2 linked regions of the Streptomyces venezuelae ATCC 10712 genome follow. The protein of the gene in region 1 interacts with the protein of each later gene in a pairwise test. Links are inferred from orthologs where the notes say so. Each region holds a gene or a part of one and is shown in the gene's direction. Other genes may lie near its edges.

Region 1 (6,961 bases):
CGCCGAGACGGCCCTCCGCACCGGCCCGGGAGCCGCCCCGGCCCACGAACGGGCCGCCGCCGCACTGGACCTGACACCCGAGCAGATCCGGGCCGGCTGGGACCGCGCCCGGCTCGCCGGACTCGTCGAGCTGCACGGCGACACCGCCCGCCCCGGCTGGCGGCTGCACGCCTGGGACCGCGACGACTCCGCCGTGCTACGCGGCTGGGTCGCCCTCTTCGACGCCTGGTCCCTGGTGCACCCGGCCGCCGAAGGGGTCGAGCCGAGCGCCGTCGCCGAGGTCGTCGAGGCCGTCCCGCAGGTGCTCTCGCTGCTCCAGCTCTCCCAGGGCCCGGTCCTCGTCCCCGCCCTCCTCGACCTCCTCGGCCAGCGCGTCGAGGAGCTGCGCGAGGAGCGCTGCGAGGTGCCCGTCACCGGCCCGGCCCCCGAGACCCCCGGCGCACCGGCCGGGGCGGCCCCCGGCGCGGCCGACGCCGCCGACGGCCTCCCCGCCCTCCTCGACTGGGCCCTCGAAGGCCTCGCGGCCGTCGGCGCGCTCACCCTCGACCGCGGCCCGGAGGGGCGTCACGCCACCCTGACCCCGCTCGGCAACTGGGCGGTCTGGGTCAAGCTGGAGCAGATCTGCGTCGCCGCGCAGAGCCCCGCCGGAAACATCGAGCAGTCCGCCGAGGACATGCTCCGCGGCTGCGCCCGGCTCACCCCCGGCCCGGCCCGCGCCGAGTACCGCGCCTGGCTCGCGGCGCGCACCCTCTCCAGCGCCGTGGCCGAACTCCTCGCCGTCGCCCGCGGCGAGGACGCCCTGCTGCGCGGCCTGGCCTTCGAGGCGCTCCGGGTCGTCGGCGCCCCCGCCGAGGCCGAGGTGCGGGCCACCGTCGCCGAGCCGTCCCTGCGCCCCTACGCCCTGCTGTGGCTGGCGGAGTACGAGGGGGCCGACCCGGACGACGCCCAGGAGGTGCTCACCCGCGAGGAGTCCACCTGGCTCTGGGTGGACACGGCGGCCGCCGTCGCCGACCACGGCGAGAGCGCGCTGCTGGTGCGGCACCTCGAATCCGCCGTGCAGGGCACCGTCCCGGCGCTGCTCGACGAGGTCCGTGCGGTCGGCCATCCCCGTACCGTCCAGGTCCTGGTCGCCCTCGCCGCCGCCCATCCGGACCCGGCGCTCGCCAAGGCGGTCCGCAGGGCGGCGTTCCAGGTGCACACCGGGGGAGCGTGACCGCGGGCCCGTCCCCGGCGCCCGGCTACTCCGCGGCGCCGGGGGTGTACGTCCCGAAGCTCCAGACGTTGCCCTCGACGTCCCGGGCCGTGTAGTCCCGCGAGCCGTACTCCTGGTCCTTGGGCGGCATCACGATCTCGACGCCGTGCGCCACCGCCCGCGCGTGGTGCTCATCGACGTCGTCCACGTGCACGAAGATCCCGACCGGGCCCGCCTTGGCCATCAGCTTGTCGAACTCGCTGCCGGTGCCCTTGCTGCCCAGCATCACCATGCCGTTCCCGTACGAGAGCTCGGCGTGCGCGACGAGCCCGTCCTCGCCCTCGTACACCGCGGTGGCCCGGAAGCCGAAGCCCTCCGTCAGCTGGGTGATCGCCGCCTTCGCGTCCTGGTACGTCAGCGCCGGACAGATGTGGGGGGCCTCAGCCATCCCGATCACTTCCCTTCGATCCAGCCGAATGTGACCTGGGTCTCAGTCTGGCAGTCCCCGCGGGCAATCAGCGGAAGGTGTTGCACCGGGCCATGTCGCCGGTCCGGTAGCCCTCGTAGAACCACTGCTGGCGCTGGGCCGCGGAGCCGTGCGTCCAGGTCTCCGGCGTCACCCGCCCCTGGAACCGCTCCTGGATCCGGTCGTCGCCCACCGCGGCCGCCGCGTCCAGGCCGTCCCGGATGTCCGCGTCCGTGAGCCGGGTGAGCACCGGCCGGCCCGTCCGCTCGTCGGGGGTGGTCGTGGCGTGCCGCGCCCAGACGCCCGCGTAGCAGTCGGCCTGCAGCTCGACCCGTACCGCGTTGGAGTTCGCGCCGGTCCGCCCGTCCTGGGCGCGGCTCAGCGTCCCCATGAGGTTCTGGATGTGGTGGCCGTACTCGTGCGCCACCACGTACGCCTGGGCGAAGGGTCCGCCGCTCGACCCGAACTTGGTGCGCAGCTCGTCGAAGAAACCCAGGTCGAGATAGACCTGCCGGTCGCCGGGGCAGTAGAAGGGCCCCACGGCCGAGGTCGCGGACCCGCAGGCGGTGGGGACCCGCTGGCTGAACACCACGGTGGCGGCGCTCCCGTAGGTGCCGCCCCGGCGCGCATACTCGCTCCGCCAGAAGTCCTGGACGCTGTTGACGACGGCGACGATCCGGCAGTCCTCGCGGGTGTTGGCGTCCGAGCCCTTCCGGCAGCTCTGGGAGACCTGGGCCGCCGACGAGGCGCTGGCGGCCGGCTCGTCGCCGCCGCCGGAGAGCCCGAGCTGGTCCGGTCCGACCCCGAAGAGGACGCCCAGGATCAGGGCGATGAAGCCGATGATCCCGCCGCCGACGGTCGCCCTGCCGCCCGGGATGCGGCTGTTCCGGACGTCCTTGACCTCCGAGGTGTCCAGATCGGCGTCGTCGTCGAACTGCACGGTCCACCACCCTCCGCGTCACTGCCGCGGCAGTGGCCGCCGCCCTGCGCCGAGTATCGACCGTTATCACGACCCTCGCCCCTTTTGGTGGCCTCTACCGGAGATGCGAGAAACCTCCCGATCGGCCCCGTACCCTCCCGCATGGCCGAAAACCAGTTGCAGGGGCCCGTTAGACTGGCCGTATGGCCATTCTCCCCGTGCACTAGCGGCGTCGAAGCCCTCCCTCAGCCCTCCTTCCGCCGTTTCCACACCGCCCTGGAGTCTGTCCGTGATCACCGCTTCCGGCATCGAGCTGCGCGCCGGCGCCCGCGTCCTCATCGAGTCCGCTTCCTTCCGCGTCGCCAAGGGCGACCGCATCGGCCTCGTCGGCCGCAACGGAGCGGGCAAGACCACCCTCACCAAGTGCCTCGCGGGCGAGGGCATGCCCGCGGCCGGCCAGATCGCCCGCTCCGGCGAGGTCGGCTACCTCCCGCAGGACCCGCGCACCGGCGACCTCGACGTGCTGGCCCGCGACCGCATCCTCTCCGCCCGCGGCCTCGACGTCCTCCTCAAGAAGATGCGGATGAACGAGGAGCGCATCGCCACCGGCTCCGGCGCCACCCGCGACAAGGCGATGCGGCAGTACGAGCGCCAGGAGACCGAGTTCCTGACCAAGGGCGGGTACGCGGCCGAGGCCGAGGCCTCCACCATCGCCGCCGCCCTCGGCCTGCCCGACCGGGTCCTGGGCCAGCCGCTGCACACCCTCTCCGGTGGCCAGCGCCGCCGGGTCGAGCTCGCCCGGATCCTCTTCTCGGACGCCGACACGCTCCTCCTCGACGAGCCGACCAACCACCTCGACGCCGACTCCATCGTCTGGCTGCGCGACTACCTGAAGACCTACCGCGGCGGCTTCATCGTGATCTCCCACGACGTCGACCTCGTCGAGACCGTCGTCAACAAGGTCTTCTACCTGGACGCCAACCGCTCCACCATCGACGTCTACAACATGGGCTGGAAGCTCTACCAGCAGCAGCGCGAGGCCGACGAGAAGCGCCGCAAGCGCGAGCGCCAGAACGCCGAGAAGAAGGCCGCCGCCCTCAACTCGCAGGCCGACAAGATGCGCGCCAAGGCCACCAAGACCGTCGCCGCGCAGAACATGGCCAAGCGCGCCGAGCGGCTGCTCTCCGGCCTCGAGGAGGTGCGCGCCTCCGACAAGGTCGCCAAGCTGCGCTTCCCCGAGCCCGCGCCCTGCGGCAAGACCCCGCTGACGGCCGAGGGACTGTCCAAGTCCTACGGCTCGCTCGAGATCTTCACCGATGTGGACCTCGCCATCGACAAGGGCTCCCGCGTCGTCATCCTCGGCCTCAACGGCGCGGGCAAGACCACGCTGCTCCGGCTGCTCGCCGGCGCCGAGAAGCCCGACACCGGCGAGGTGACCCCGGGCCACGGCCTCAAGCTCGGCTACTACGCCCAGGAGCACGAGACCCTCGACCCCGAGCGCAGCGTCCTGGAGAACATGCGCTCGGCCGCGCCCGACCTCGACCTGGTCCAGGTCCGCAAGACGCTCGGCTCCTTCCTCTTCTCGGGCGACGACGTCGACAAGCCGGCCGGGGTGCTCTCCGGCGGCGAGAAGACCCGTCTCGCCCTGGCCACCCTGGTCGTCTCCTCGGCGAACGTGCTGCTCCTCGACGAGCCGACCAACAACCTGGACCCGGCGAGCCGCGAGGAGATCCTCGGCGCCCTGCGGACGTACAAGGGCGCCGTCGTGCTCGTCACCCACGACGAGGGCGCGGTCGACGCGCTGGAGCCGGAGCGGATCATCCTGCTCCCGGACGGCGTCGAGGACCTGTGGGGCCCGGACTACGCGGACCTGGTGGCGCTCGCCTGACCCGGAGGCGGCCGGGTGATCATGCCCGGCTGGATCATTCGGCTCATGGGTGATCCTTCATCTGAGTGAGGGCGTCTCGTACCCCCGGCGCGGTGCTCTGCGGAATCCTTCCGGCAGACCCGCGCCGTACGTGTGTTCCCATGGTGTCGCTGACCTGGCACTTCCCGCTCCGGGCGAGGTGAAGACGGGTTCCAGGCCCTGCGGAATCCGTTCTTCCGGTCGTGATGAACGCGCGCTCGTCCACAAACCCGGCGGCATCGACCTTGTCGAATGGGTGGCCAGGACGGACAGGAGGGGTGATCATGAGAAGTCCAGAGCGCACTTCCCATGAGGAGGCACGGGTGGCCGAGACTCTGAAGAAGGGCAGCCGGGTGACCGGCGCCGCGCGCGACAAGCTCGCGGCAGACCTGAAGAAGAAGTACGACTCCGGTGCGAGCATCCGGGCGCTGGCCGAGGAAACCGGCCGCTCCTACGGATTCGTCCACCGGATGCTCAGCGAGTCCGGAGTCACGCTGCGTGGACGCGGCGGAGCGACACGAGGCAAGAAGGCGGCCTCGGCCTGACATAGGACGCCTCGACCGGGCCACCGGGTCTTCCCCCGGTGGCCACCCGGTCGGCCCTCGGGCCGGCCAGGTGGTTACTGTGCAGTCACTTAGCATCGGATGCAGTGCTGCACCGGAACCGGAGGCGCCCCATGACTACGCTCGACGACTCTGAGCTCGTATTCGACAAGGACGGTGTACGGCTCACCGTCGAGGACGCCGTTGCCACGGTGACCCTGACCAATCCGGCGAAGCGCAACGCTCAGTCTCCCGCTCTGTGGCGGGCGTTGACGGAAGCCGGCCGGTCGTTGCCCGGCAGCGTGCGGGTCGTCGTCCTGCGCGGCGAGGGACAGTCCTTCTCCGCCGGACTCGACCGGCAGGCGTTCACGCCCGAGGGCTTCGACGGAGAGCCGTCCTTCCTCGATCTCGCGCGCGGTTCCGACGAGGACCTCGACGCGGTCATCGCCGAATACCAGGAGGCGTTCACCTGGTGGCGCCGTAGCGACCTCGTGTCGATCGCGGCCGTCCAGGGCCATGCCATCGGCGCGGGCTTCCAGCTCGCTCTCGCCTGCGACCTGCGGGTCGTCGCCGAGGACGTGCAGTTCGCCATGCGCGAGACCAGCCTGGGTCTCGTCCCGGACCTGACCGGGACGCACCCGCTCGTCTCGCTCGTCGGCTACGCCCGCGCGCTGGAGATCTGCGCCACCGGGCGCTTCGTCGGCGCGGAGGAGGCCGAGCGCATCGGCCTCGCCAACCTGTCCGTGCCCGCCGACGAGCTCGACGCGGCGGTACGGGACCTCAGCGGCGCCCTGCTCGCGGCGCCGCGCGACGCGGTCACCGAGACCAAGGCGCTGCTCCAGGGCGTCTCCGGCCGCTCGTACGAGGAGCAGCGCGTCGCCGAGCGCGCCGCCCAGGCCCGCCGCCTGCGCGACCTCGCGGGCCTCGGCGACTGACCCGCCCCACCCCACGACCGACGGCCCGCCCGCCCCGGCCCGACAGCCGGACCGGCCGGGCCGTCGCCCGTCCCGAGCGACGCGAACCCCGGCCCGAGCCGGCCCGGGTCCGGCGACCACCCGCTCAGACCTCACCCGGACCGCGGGGCGGCGGTATCGCCCGCTCCAGCCCGCTCGGGCCAACGGCGGCGGCTCCCGCCCGCTCCGACCCCACCCGGGCCGCACGGCGGCGGCTGCCGCACGGCCGTGGCTACCGCACGTCCGAGACCAGCACCGTGACCGATGCCGTTCCCGTGGCGGCGGCCGTGGCCGCCGCCGTCCGGGCCGCGCGGGCCACGTCCAGGGCCCGGCGGCCCGCCGTCACCGCCAGTTCCACCCGCAGCCGGTCCGCGTCCCGGTGCACCGGCGGACCCAGCGCGTCGGTCACGGCCGCCACGCCCTCGACCGCGAGCACGGCCAGCGCCACCGGGTCGTCCGTGGCAGGGGAGGTCGGCCTCGGCGGCGGGGCCGGGGAGTCGCGGGGCGGGGGAGCGTCGAGCAGCTCCGTCACCCGCAGGTCCACCCGCGCCACCGGAAGGCCCAACGCCTCCCGGGCCACCGCGAAGAGTGCCTCCCGCAGCTCCCCGGTGAGCTCCGGCAGCGGCCGACCGGCCACCGCCCCGAGCGCGGCGGTGATCACCAGGGGCCCGGTCACGGCCCCGCCGGGCGGCACCGGCGGCAGCTCCACCGCCCCGCCCGCCGCCCCGTCCGGCGGTCCGTCCTCCGCCACTCCCGCCGGCCCGCCCGCCGGCACGTCCGCCGCCCCGTCCGCCGGTTCGGTCCCGGCCGCGGCCCCCGTCACCTCATCGGGCTCCTCCGCCGGGCCGATCCGCAAGCGGCCCGGCACCACGCCCCGTACCGCCGAGGCGGCCCGGCCGAGGACCTCCCGGGCCGCCCGCTCGGTGATCCACGCCCCTTCCGCCGCCGCTCCGAGCGGCAGCAGCCTGCCCGGCGCGAGGCGG
Region 2 (8,409 bases), 3.7 Mb from region 1 along the record:
CTGGCCGGCACCCCGCGGGCGGTCCTCTCCCGCGAGCAGCTGCTCGCCGAGGTCTGGGACTGGGCGGACGCCTCGGGCACCCGGACCGTGGACAGCCACATCAAGGCGCTGCGCCGGAAGATCGGGGCCGAGCGCATCCGCACGGTCCACGGCGTCGGCTACGCGCTGGAGACCCCGGCGCTGTGAGCCGGCGGGGGCCCGGGTGGCCGAGGGAGCTGCGGGGGCCCGACGGCGGGCCGCGCCGCCGGATCGCGATCTCGATCAAGACCAAGCTGGGCGCGCTCGTCGTCGGAGCGGTCCTGCTGACCTCGTGTCTCGCCCTGGTGGCGATCCGCACGTCCACCGAGTTCCGCTACATCACGATCTTCGCGATGATCGCGACCCTGCTGATCACCCAGTTCGTGGCGCAGTCCCTGACGGCACCGCTCGACGAGATGACCACGGTGGCGGGCACGATCTCGCGGGGTGACTTCACCCGGCGGGTGCGGGGCGCGGACCGGCGCGACGAGCTGGGCGACCTGGCCTCGACGATCAATCGCATGGCGGACGACCTGGAGGCAGTGGACCGGCACCGCAAGGAGCTGGTCGCCAATGTGTCGCACGAGCTGCGCACCCCGATCGCCGCGCTCAGGGCCGTACTGGAGAACGTCGTGGACGGGGTGTCCGAGGCGGATCCGGAGACCATGCGGTCGGCGCTGAAGCAGACCGAGCGGCTGGGCCGTCTGGTGGAGACGCTGTTGGACCTGTCACGTCTTGACAACGGTGTCGTGGCGCTCAGGGCGGGCCGTTTCGAGGTCTGGCCGTACCTCTCCGGAATTCTGCGGGAAGCGAACCTCGCCGCCTCGCAGCGCGGTCTGTCGTCGACGTCCGGTCTGCACAACCGCACGGACGTGCATCTGCACCTGGACGTGTCGCCGCCCGAGCTGGTCGCGCACGCGGACGTGGAGCGGCTGCACCAGGTGATGGCGAACCTGATCGACAACGCGGTGAAGCACTCGCCGCCGCACGGCCGGGTCACGGTCAGGGCCCGGCGCGGGCCGTACCCGGACTCGCTGGAGCTGGAGGTCGAGGACGAGGGTCCCGGCATCCCGGAGTCGGAGCGGCACAAGGTCTTCGAGCGGTTCAACCGGGGTACGGCGACGCGTCGGCAGGGCCCGGGGAGCGACGGCGGCACGGGTCTCGGTCTCGCGATCGCCCGCTGGGCGGTGGATCTGCACGGCGGCGGGATCGGGGTGGCCGAATCGTCACGTGGCTGCCGAATCCGGGTCACTCTTCCGGGCAGCCTTCCGCCGAGAGATTGACGTAGGGTTCGAACCGGACCGGCTCGTTCTGCGTGTCTGTGGAGGAGACCTCCGCGCACCTGAGCGGGACCTGGTCAGAGGTGCGGTCGAAGCGGGCCGTGCCTGCGCTTCTCCCTACCCTCACACATGCGGAACCACGCTTGTTTCCCGCCATTCACGGCCCCGAAACACCCCGTCAAGTGTGACTTGCGCGACGTTGGCGCTCCCCGCCTGCACCTCTCGGCCGGACAGGCGTAGCCTTTATTTCCGCTGTCCATCACCTTGTGAAGCGGAAGAGGGCGGTTGCCGCCGTGTCGTCTCAGTCCCCCAGTACCCCGAGCTCCCCGACCGACCAAGACGGGCAGGGCCAGAACCCTGCTACCGCCTTCGGTGCCAATGAGTGGCTCGTCGACGAGATCTACCAGCAGTACCTCCAGGACCCGAATTCGGTCGATCGTGCCTGGTGGGACTTCTTCGCCGACTACAAGCCCGGAGCGTCGGAGACCCCGACCGCCCCGGCGCCCACCACCCAGAGCGCGCCCGCCGCGCAGCAGGCGGGCCCCGCACAGGCCGCGCCTGCCGCTCCGGCCGCCGTTCCGGCTCCCGCCGCCGCCCCGGCCGCTCCGGCCCCGGCCCCCGTGAAGCCCGCCGCGGCCCCCGCGCCGGCCGCCGCGAAGCCGGCCGCCGCCGCTCCGGCCCCGGCGAAGGCCGCTCCGGCCGCCGCGCCGAAGACCGAGGCCCCCGCCGGCCCCGAGCTGATCACGCTGCGCGGCCCCGCCGCCGCGGTCGCGAAGAACATGAACGCCTCCCTGGAGGTGCCGACGGCCACGTCCGTCCGCGCCGTCCCGGTGAAGCTGCTCTTCGACAACCGGATCGTGATCAACAACCACCTGAAGCGCGCCCGGGGCGGGAAGATCTCCTTCACGCACCTGATCGGCTACGCGATGGTGCAGGCGATCAAGGCCATGCCGTCGATGAACTACTCCTTCGCGGAGAAGGACGGCAAGCCGACCCTGGTCAAGCCGGAGCACGTGAACTTCGGTCTCGCGATCGACCTGGTGAAGCCCAACGGCGACCGCCAGCTCGTCGTCGCGGGCATCAAGAAGGCCGAGACGCTCAACTTCTTCGAGTTCTGGCAGGCGTACGAGGACATCGTGAAGCGGGCCCGCGTGGGCAAGCTGACGATGGAGGACTTCACCGGCGTCACGGTCTCCCTGACCAACCCCGGCGGCCTCGGCACCGTCCACTCCGTGCCGCGCCTGATGCCCGGACAGTCGGTCATCATGGGCGTCGGCTCGATGGACTACCCGGCCGAGTTCCAGGGCACCTCCCAGGACACCCTGAACAAGCTGGGCATCTCGAAGGTCATGACCCTGACCTCGACGTACGACCACCGGGTCATCCAGGGCGCCGCCTCCGGCGAGTTCCTGCGCGTCGTCGCCAACTTCCTCCTCGGCGAGGAGGGCTTCTACGACGAGATCTTCAAGGCCCTGCGCATCCCCTACGAGCCGGTCCGCTGGCTCAAGGACATCGACGCCTCGCACGACGACGACGTCACCAAGGCCGCGCGCGTCTTCGAGCTCATCCACTCCTACCGGGTCCGCGGCCACGTCATGGCCGACACCGACCCGCTGGAGTACAAGCAGCGCAAGCACCCCGACCTGGACATCACCGAGCACGGCCTCACCCTGTGGGACCTGGAGCGGGAGTTCGCGGTCGGCGGCTTCGCCGGCAAGTCGATGATGAAGCTCCGCGACATCCTCGGCGTGCTCCGCGACTCGTACTGCCGCACCACCGGCGTCGAGTTCATGCACATCCAGGACCCGAAGCAGCGCAAGTGGATCCAGGACCGCGTCGAGCGCCCGCACTCCCGCGTGGAGCGCGAGGAGCAGCTGCGGATCCTGCGCCGGCTGAACGCCGCGGAGGCCTTCGAGACCTTCCTGCAGACCAAGTACGTCGGCCAGAAGCGCTTCTCCCTGGAGGGCGGCGAGTCCGTCATCCCGCTGCTCGACGCGGTCATCGACTCGGCCGCCGAATCGCGCCTCGACGAGGTCGTCATCGGCATGGCCCACCGCGGCCGGCTGAACGTCCTGGCGAACATCGTCGGCAAGTCGTACGCGCAGATCTTCCGCGAGTTCGAGGGCAACCTCGACCCGAAGTCGATGCACGGCTCCGGCGACGTCAAGTACCACCTGGGCGCCGAGGGCACCTTCACCGGTCTCGACGGCGAGCAGATCAAGGTCTCCCTGGCCGCGAACCCCTCGCACCTGGAGGCGGTCGACCCGGTCCTGGAAGGCATCGTCCGCGCCAAGCAGGACGTCATCAACAAGGGCGGCACGGACTTCACCGTCCTGCCCGTCGCCCTGCACGGTGACGCGGCCTTCGCCGGCCAGGGCGTCGTCGCCGAGACGCTGAACATGTCGCAGCTGCGGGGCTACCGCACCGGCGGCACGGTCCACATCGTCATCAACAACCAGGTCGGCTTCACCGCCGCCCCGGAGTCCTCGCGTTCCTCGATGTACGCGACCGACGTGGCCCGCATGATCGAGGCGCCGATCTTCCACGTGAACGGCGACGACCCGGAGGCCGTGGTCCGCGTCGCGCGGCTCGCCTTCGAGTTCCGCCAGACGTTCAACAAGGACGTCGTGATCGACCTCATCTGCTACCGCCGCCGCGGTCACAACGAGGGCGACAACCCGCAGTTCACCAACCCGCAGATGTACAACCTGATCGACAAGAAGCGTTCGGTGCGCAAGCTGTACACCGAGTCGCTCATCGGTCGCGGCGACATCACCCTCGAAGAGGCGGAGCAGGCGCTCCAGGACTTCCAGGGCCAGCTGGAGAAGGTGTTCGCCGAGGTCCGCGAGGCCACCGCCGCCCCGGCGACGGCGACCGTGCCGGACGCCAAGGCCGCCTTCCCGGTCGGCGTCACCACCGCGGTCTCCGCCGAGGTCGTGAAGCGGATCGCCGAGTCGCAGGTCACCATCCCGGAGCGGATCACGGTCCACCCGCGTCTGCTGCCGCAGATGCAGCGCCGTGCCGCCTCCATCGACGACGGCACCATCGACTGGGGCTTCGGCGAGACCCTCGCCATCGGCTCGCTGCTGATGGAGGGCACCCCGGTCCGGCTGTCCGGCCAGGACTCCCGCCGCGGCACCTTCGGCCAGCGTCACGCGGTCCTGGTGGACCAGGAGACCGGCGAGGACTACACCCCGCTGCTCTACCTGACCGACGACCAGGCCCACTACAACGTCTACGACTCGCTGCTCAGCGAGTACGCGGCGATGGGCTTCGAGTACGGCTACTCGCTGGCCCGCCCGGACTCCCTGGTCATCTGGGAGGCCCAGTTCGGTGACTTCGTCAACGGCGCGCAGACCGTCGTCGACGAGTTCATCTCCTCGGCCGAGCAGAAGTGGGGCCAGACCTCCGGCGTCACGCTGCTCCTGCCGCACGGCTACGAGGGCCAGGGCCCGGACCACTCGTCCGCGCGCCCGGAGCGCTTCCTCCAGATGTGCGCCCAGGACAACATGACGGTCGCCATGCCGACGCTGCCGTCGAACTACTTCCACCTGCTGCGCTGGCAGGTCCACAACCCGCACCACAAGCCGCTCATCGTCTTCACCCCGAAGTCGATGCTGCGTCTGAAGGCCGCGGCGTCCAAGGTGGAGGAGTTCACCACCGGCGGCTTCCGCCCGGTGATCGGTGACGCGACGGCGAACCCGGCCGACGTCCGCAAGGTCGTCTTCTGCGCCGGCAAGGTCTACTACGACCTGGAGGCCGAGCGGCAGAAGCGCGGCGACACGGAGACCGCGATCATCCGCCTCGAGCGCCTGTACCCGCTGCCGGGTGCCGAGCTCCAGGCCGAGATCGCCAAGTACCCGAACGCGGCGAAGTACATCTGGGCGCAGGAGGAGCCGGCGAACCAGGGTGCCTGGCCGTTCATCGCGCTCAACCTGATCGACCACCTCGACCTGGCGGTCGGCGCGGACATCCCGGCGGGCGAGCGCCTGCGCCGGATCTCCCGTCCGCACTCCTCCTCCCCGGCGGTCGGCTCGGCCAAGCGCCACCAGGCGGAGCAGCAGCAGCTGGTCAACGAGGTCTTCGACGCCTGATCGTCGTACCGCGTCGTCCGACGTGAGGAGGCCCGGCACCCCCGAGGGGGTGCCGGGCCTCCGGCGTTCCGTCCCGCCGTACGTCAGAGGTTGGCCTCGAAGTCCCAGTACGGGCGGTTGCGCTGGCGTGCCGAGAGGGTGTGCGGGTGCTGGGCGCCGAGCGTCCTGGTGAGGGTGAGCAGCGCGTCCTCCTCCAGCTTCCCCGCCTCGTCGGTCTCGCGCAGGCCGCGCAGGTCGGTGGCGAGCGCGACCTGGCAGGAGAGGGTCAGCGGGTGTTCGTTGCCGAGGGCGTGCCGGGCCCTGCGGAGGGTGTCGCGGCTGAGTTCGGCGGCCTCGTACACCCGGCCGTTGAAGTTGCGGGCGGCGGTGGTGTTGAGGGCGCAGCCGAACACCCAGGGGTGGTCGGAGCCGAGGGTGGCGGTGAGTCCGGCGAGTGCGGACTCCAGCATGGTGAGGGCGGCGGCCCGCTCGCCGGAGGCCTGCATCACCAGGGCCGTGTTGGCGAGGACGCCGGTGGAGACGGGGTGGGCGGGGCCGAGGAGGGCGCGGTAGCCGGCCTCGGCCTCGGTGATGAGTTCCCTCGCCAGGTCGAGGTCGCCGTGTTCGCGCAGGAAGTTGGCGTAGTTGGTGACGGCCGACAGCGTCACGTAGTGGTCGCGGCCGTACGCCTGTTCCAGGTGCTCGAGGACGCTCGCCATCATGGCGCCGATGTCCTGCTGGAAGCCGCCCTCGCGGCGGCGGCAGAGCGCCAGCTGGCTCTGCGCGTACAGGGTGTGGAGGTGCTGGGGTCCCAGGATGCGTACGTGCAGCCGGACGTTGGCCTCCTGGCGGCCGAGGGCCTCGCGGTAGCGGCCGAGCAGCCGGAGGTCCTGGGCGACGGCGTTGTTGGAGTTGAGCGTGGAGGCGTGGTGGGGGCGCAGGACGGCCTCGCAGCGGGCGAGGGTGTCGGTGTCCTGCTCGTAGGCCTCCTGGTAGCGGCCGAGCATGCGCAGCACCACGCCGAGGTTGTGGCGGGCGACCAGGGTGAGGAACTGGGTCTCGCCCAGCAGGTCGCGGGCTTCGGCGAGGGCTTCGCGCTGGAGCTGTTCGGACTCCTGGTACTGGCCGAGGAAGCGGAGGTCGCGGGCGATGGAGACCTTGGTCTGGAGCTCGCCGAGCTGGTCGGTGTTCTCGGCTGCGGCGAGCCGCTCGCGCTGGGCGAGGTCGAGATCGTACGCCTCGCGGAAGCGGCCGTAGCGGCGCAGGATGTCGCCTTCGAGGGTGGTGAGTTCCTGCATGTGCGGGGCGAGGGGCTCCATGAAGGCGGTCCACTCGTGCCGGATGCGCTGGGCGAGCCGGATGCCGGCCTTGTACTCGCCGCTGCGGTCGCAGAAGCGGAGGCAGTTGAGGACGGCGACCTGGATGCGGGGGTCGGTGCTGCGCAGGGCGCCGGAGGGTTCCAGGTGGGGCAGGAGTTCGGAGTAGCGGGGCCAGTGCCGGCTGTCCGTGGGGTTGCCCGGGTCGGCCTCGGCGAGGAGGGTGCGGACGGCCTTGCGGTGGGCGTCGCGGTGCTCGCCGTCGGTGAGGCGGGCGACGATGTCGTGCACCAGGCGGTGCATGTGGATCGACTCCTGGTGGGGGCCGATGTCGTCGGTGGTGACCGGGCCGCGGGTCTCGCGGGTGAGCACGGAGAAGTTGACGAGGGTGTCGAGCGCCCGGGTCCAGGCGGGCAGGTCGGTGGCCATCCAGCGCAGGTCCTCGGGCAGTTGTGCCTGGGGGTAGGCGCGGACGATGCCGAGGGGGATGCGGCCGGGGGCGAAGGAGGCGCACAGGCTGAGGATGTCGATGGCCTGCGGCTGGGAGAGACGGAGCCGGTTGATCAGTATCGACCAGGAGGTGAGGGAGGCGTTGGGCATGCCGTCGCCCGGGGAGGGCTCGTCGACGGTGGAGAGGCGTCCGTCGCGGACCATGCGGAGGTATTCGGCGGCCTCCATGCCGGACTCGCCGAGCCAGGCGGCGGCCTGGACCAGCGGCAGGGGTACGTCTCCGAACTCGGCGGCCACCTCGTCGGCCTCGGCCGCGTTGATCTGCGGGGCGCGGCGCATGAGGTAGCCGGTGGACTCGCGCCGGTCGAAGCCGGGGATCTCCAGGACGTCGGTGTGCTCGCGCCAGCCGCGGTTGCGGGAGGTGATCAGGACGTGGCCCGGGCCCTGGGGCAGCATGACGTCGATGCCGTCGGTGTCGTCCCAGCCGTCGAAGACGACCAGCCAGCGGGCGTGCGGGTCACCCCGGCGCAGAGCCTCGCGGACGGCCCGGATGCGCTCGCCGGGCTCGCTGCCGGTGGGCAGGTTGAGCTTGACGGCGAGTTCGCCGAGGCGGTCGCGCTGGACGTTGCGGTCGTCGGAGTTCACCCACCAGATGACGTCGTAGTCCGGGCTGAACCGGTGGGCGTACTCGGCGGCGATCTGTGTCTTGCCGATGCCCGACATGCCGAGGAGGGTGCAGGCGGCGCTGCCCCGCTCGGCGTCCATGAGCCGCTCCTGAAGGGTGGTCAGGAGGTCGTCGCGGCCGGTGAACCGGGGGTTGCGGCGGGGGATGTCGCCCCAGATCTCCGGCGGGTTGTCGGGGTAGCGGGCCAGGGCGGCGGCCGGGATGCGGCGGCCGGCGGACCTGCGGGGCTCGATCGCGAGCCGGCCGAGCAGCCGGGCCTCCGCCTCCTCCTCGCCGACGCCCCAGAGGCTGACGGGTTCGAGGACGGCGGTGGAGGGGAGCAGGGTGCGGTTGGTGAGGTTGACGGCGGCGAAGCGCTCGGCGTGGGCGGCGACGAAGCCGCGCAGGACGTCGTTCCATTCGCCGGCCGGCCGGGGGCCGAGCTCGAAGAACCAGTCGTTGAGGACGAGGAGGACCTGGCCGCGGGCGAGCAGCAGGTCGCCGAGGGAGTCCTCGAGGGGGACCTCGCGGGGCGGGTCCCAGCGCTGGAGGGTGGCGCGTACGCCGTGGGCTTCGAGGCGCTGGTTGATCCAGGCCGCCCAGGGGCG

What was found.
Region 2: the proteins of abc-f (region 1) and DEJ43_RS24885 interact in binary tests that used the Escherichia coli proteins (3 or more experiments, as listed by UniProt). The link is inferred for Streptomyces venezuelae ATCC 10712 from one-to-one orthologs.

The regions. Positions count from the first base shown.
Region 1 is NZ_CP029197.1:1,664,452-1,671,412, reverse strand. The notes cover bases 2,292-5,165. They hold abc-f (ribosomal protection-like ABC-F family protein), read left to right. Parts: upstream 2,292-2,866; coding sequence 2,867-4,465; downstream 4,466-5,165. Other genes in these bases: DEJ43_RS07355 (enoyl-CoA hydratase/isomerase family protein), read left to right, coding at 5,160-5,165; DEJ43_RS07360 (helix-turn-helix domain-containing protein), read left to right, coding at 4,807-5,028; ypfJ (KPN_02809 family neutral zinc metallopeptidase), read right to left, coding at 2,292-2,598. In the rest of the region: DEJ43_RS07380 (hypothetical protein), read left to right, coding at 1-1,213; DEJ43_RS07375 (VOC family protein), read right to left, coding at 1,239-1,640; more of ypfJ, read right to left, coding at 1,708-2,291; more of DEJ43_RS07355, read left to right, coding at 5,166-5,960; DEJ43_RS07350 (hypothetical protein), read right to left, coding at 6,211-6,961. UniProt on the Escherichia coli protein: Genetic data indicate it may be involved in ribosome assembly or function.
Region 2 is NZ_CP029197.1:5,338,883-5,347,291, reverse strand. The notes cover bases 1,271-5,592. They hold DEJ43_RS24885 (multifunctional oxoglutarate decarboxylase/oxoglutarate dehydrogenase thiamine pyrophosphate-binding subunit/dihydrolipoyllysine-residue succinyltransferase subunit), read left to right. Parts: upstream 1,271-1,591; coding sequence 1,592-5,392; downstream 5,393-5,592. Other genes in these bases: fxsT (FxSxx-COOH system tetratricopeptide repeat protein), read right to left, coding at 5,476-5,592; DEJ43_RS24890 (HAMP domain-containing sensor histidine kinase), read left to right, coding at 1,271-1,301. Also shown: DEJ43_RS24895 (response regulator transcription factor), read left to right, coding at 1-186; more of DEJ43_RS24890, read left to right, coding at 216-1,270; more of fxsT, read right to left, coding at 5,593-8,409. UniProt on the Escherichia coli protein: E1 component of the 2-oxoglutarate dehydrogenase (OGDH) complex which catalyzes the decarboxylation of 2-oxoglutarate, the first step in the conversion of 2-oxoglutarate to succinyl-CoA and CO(2).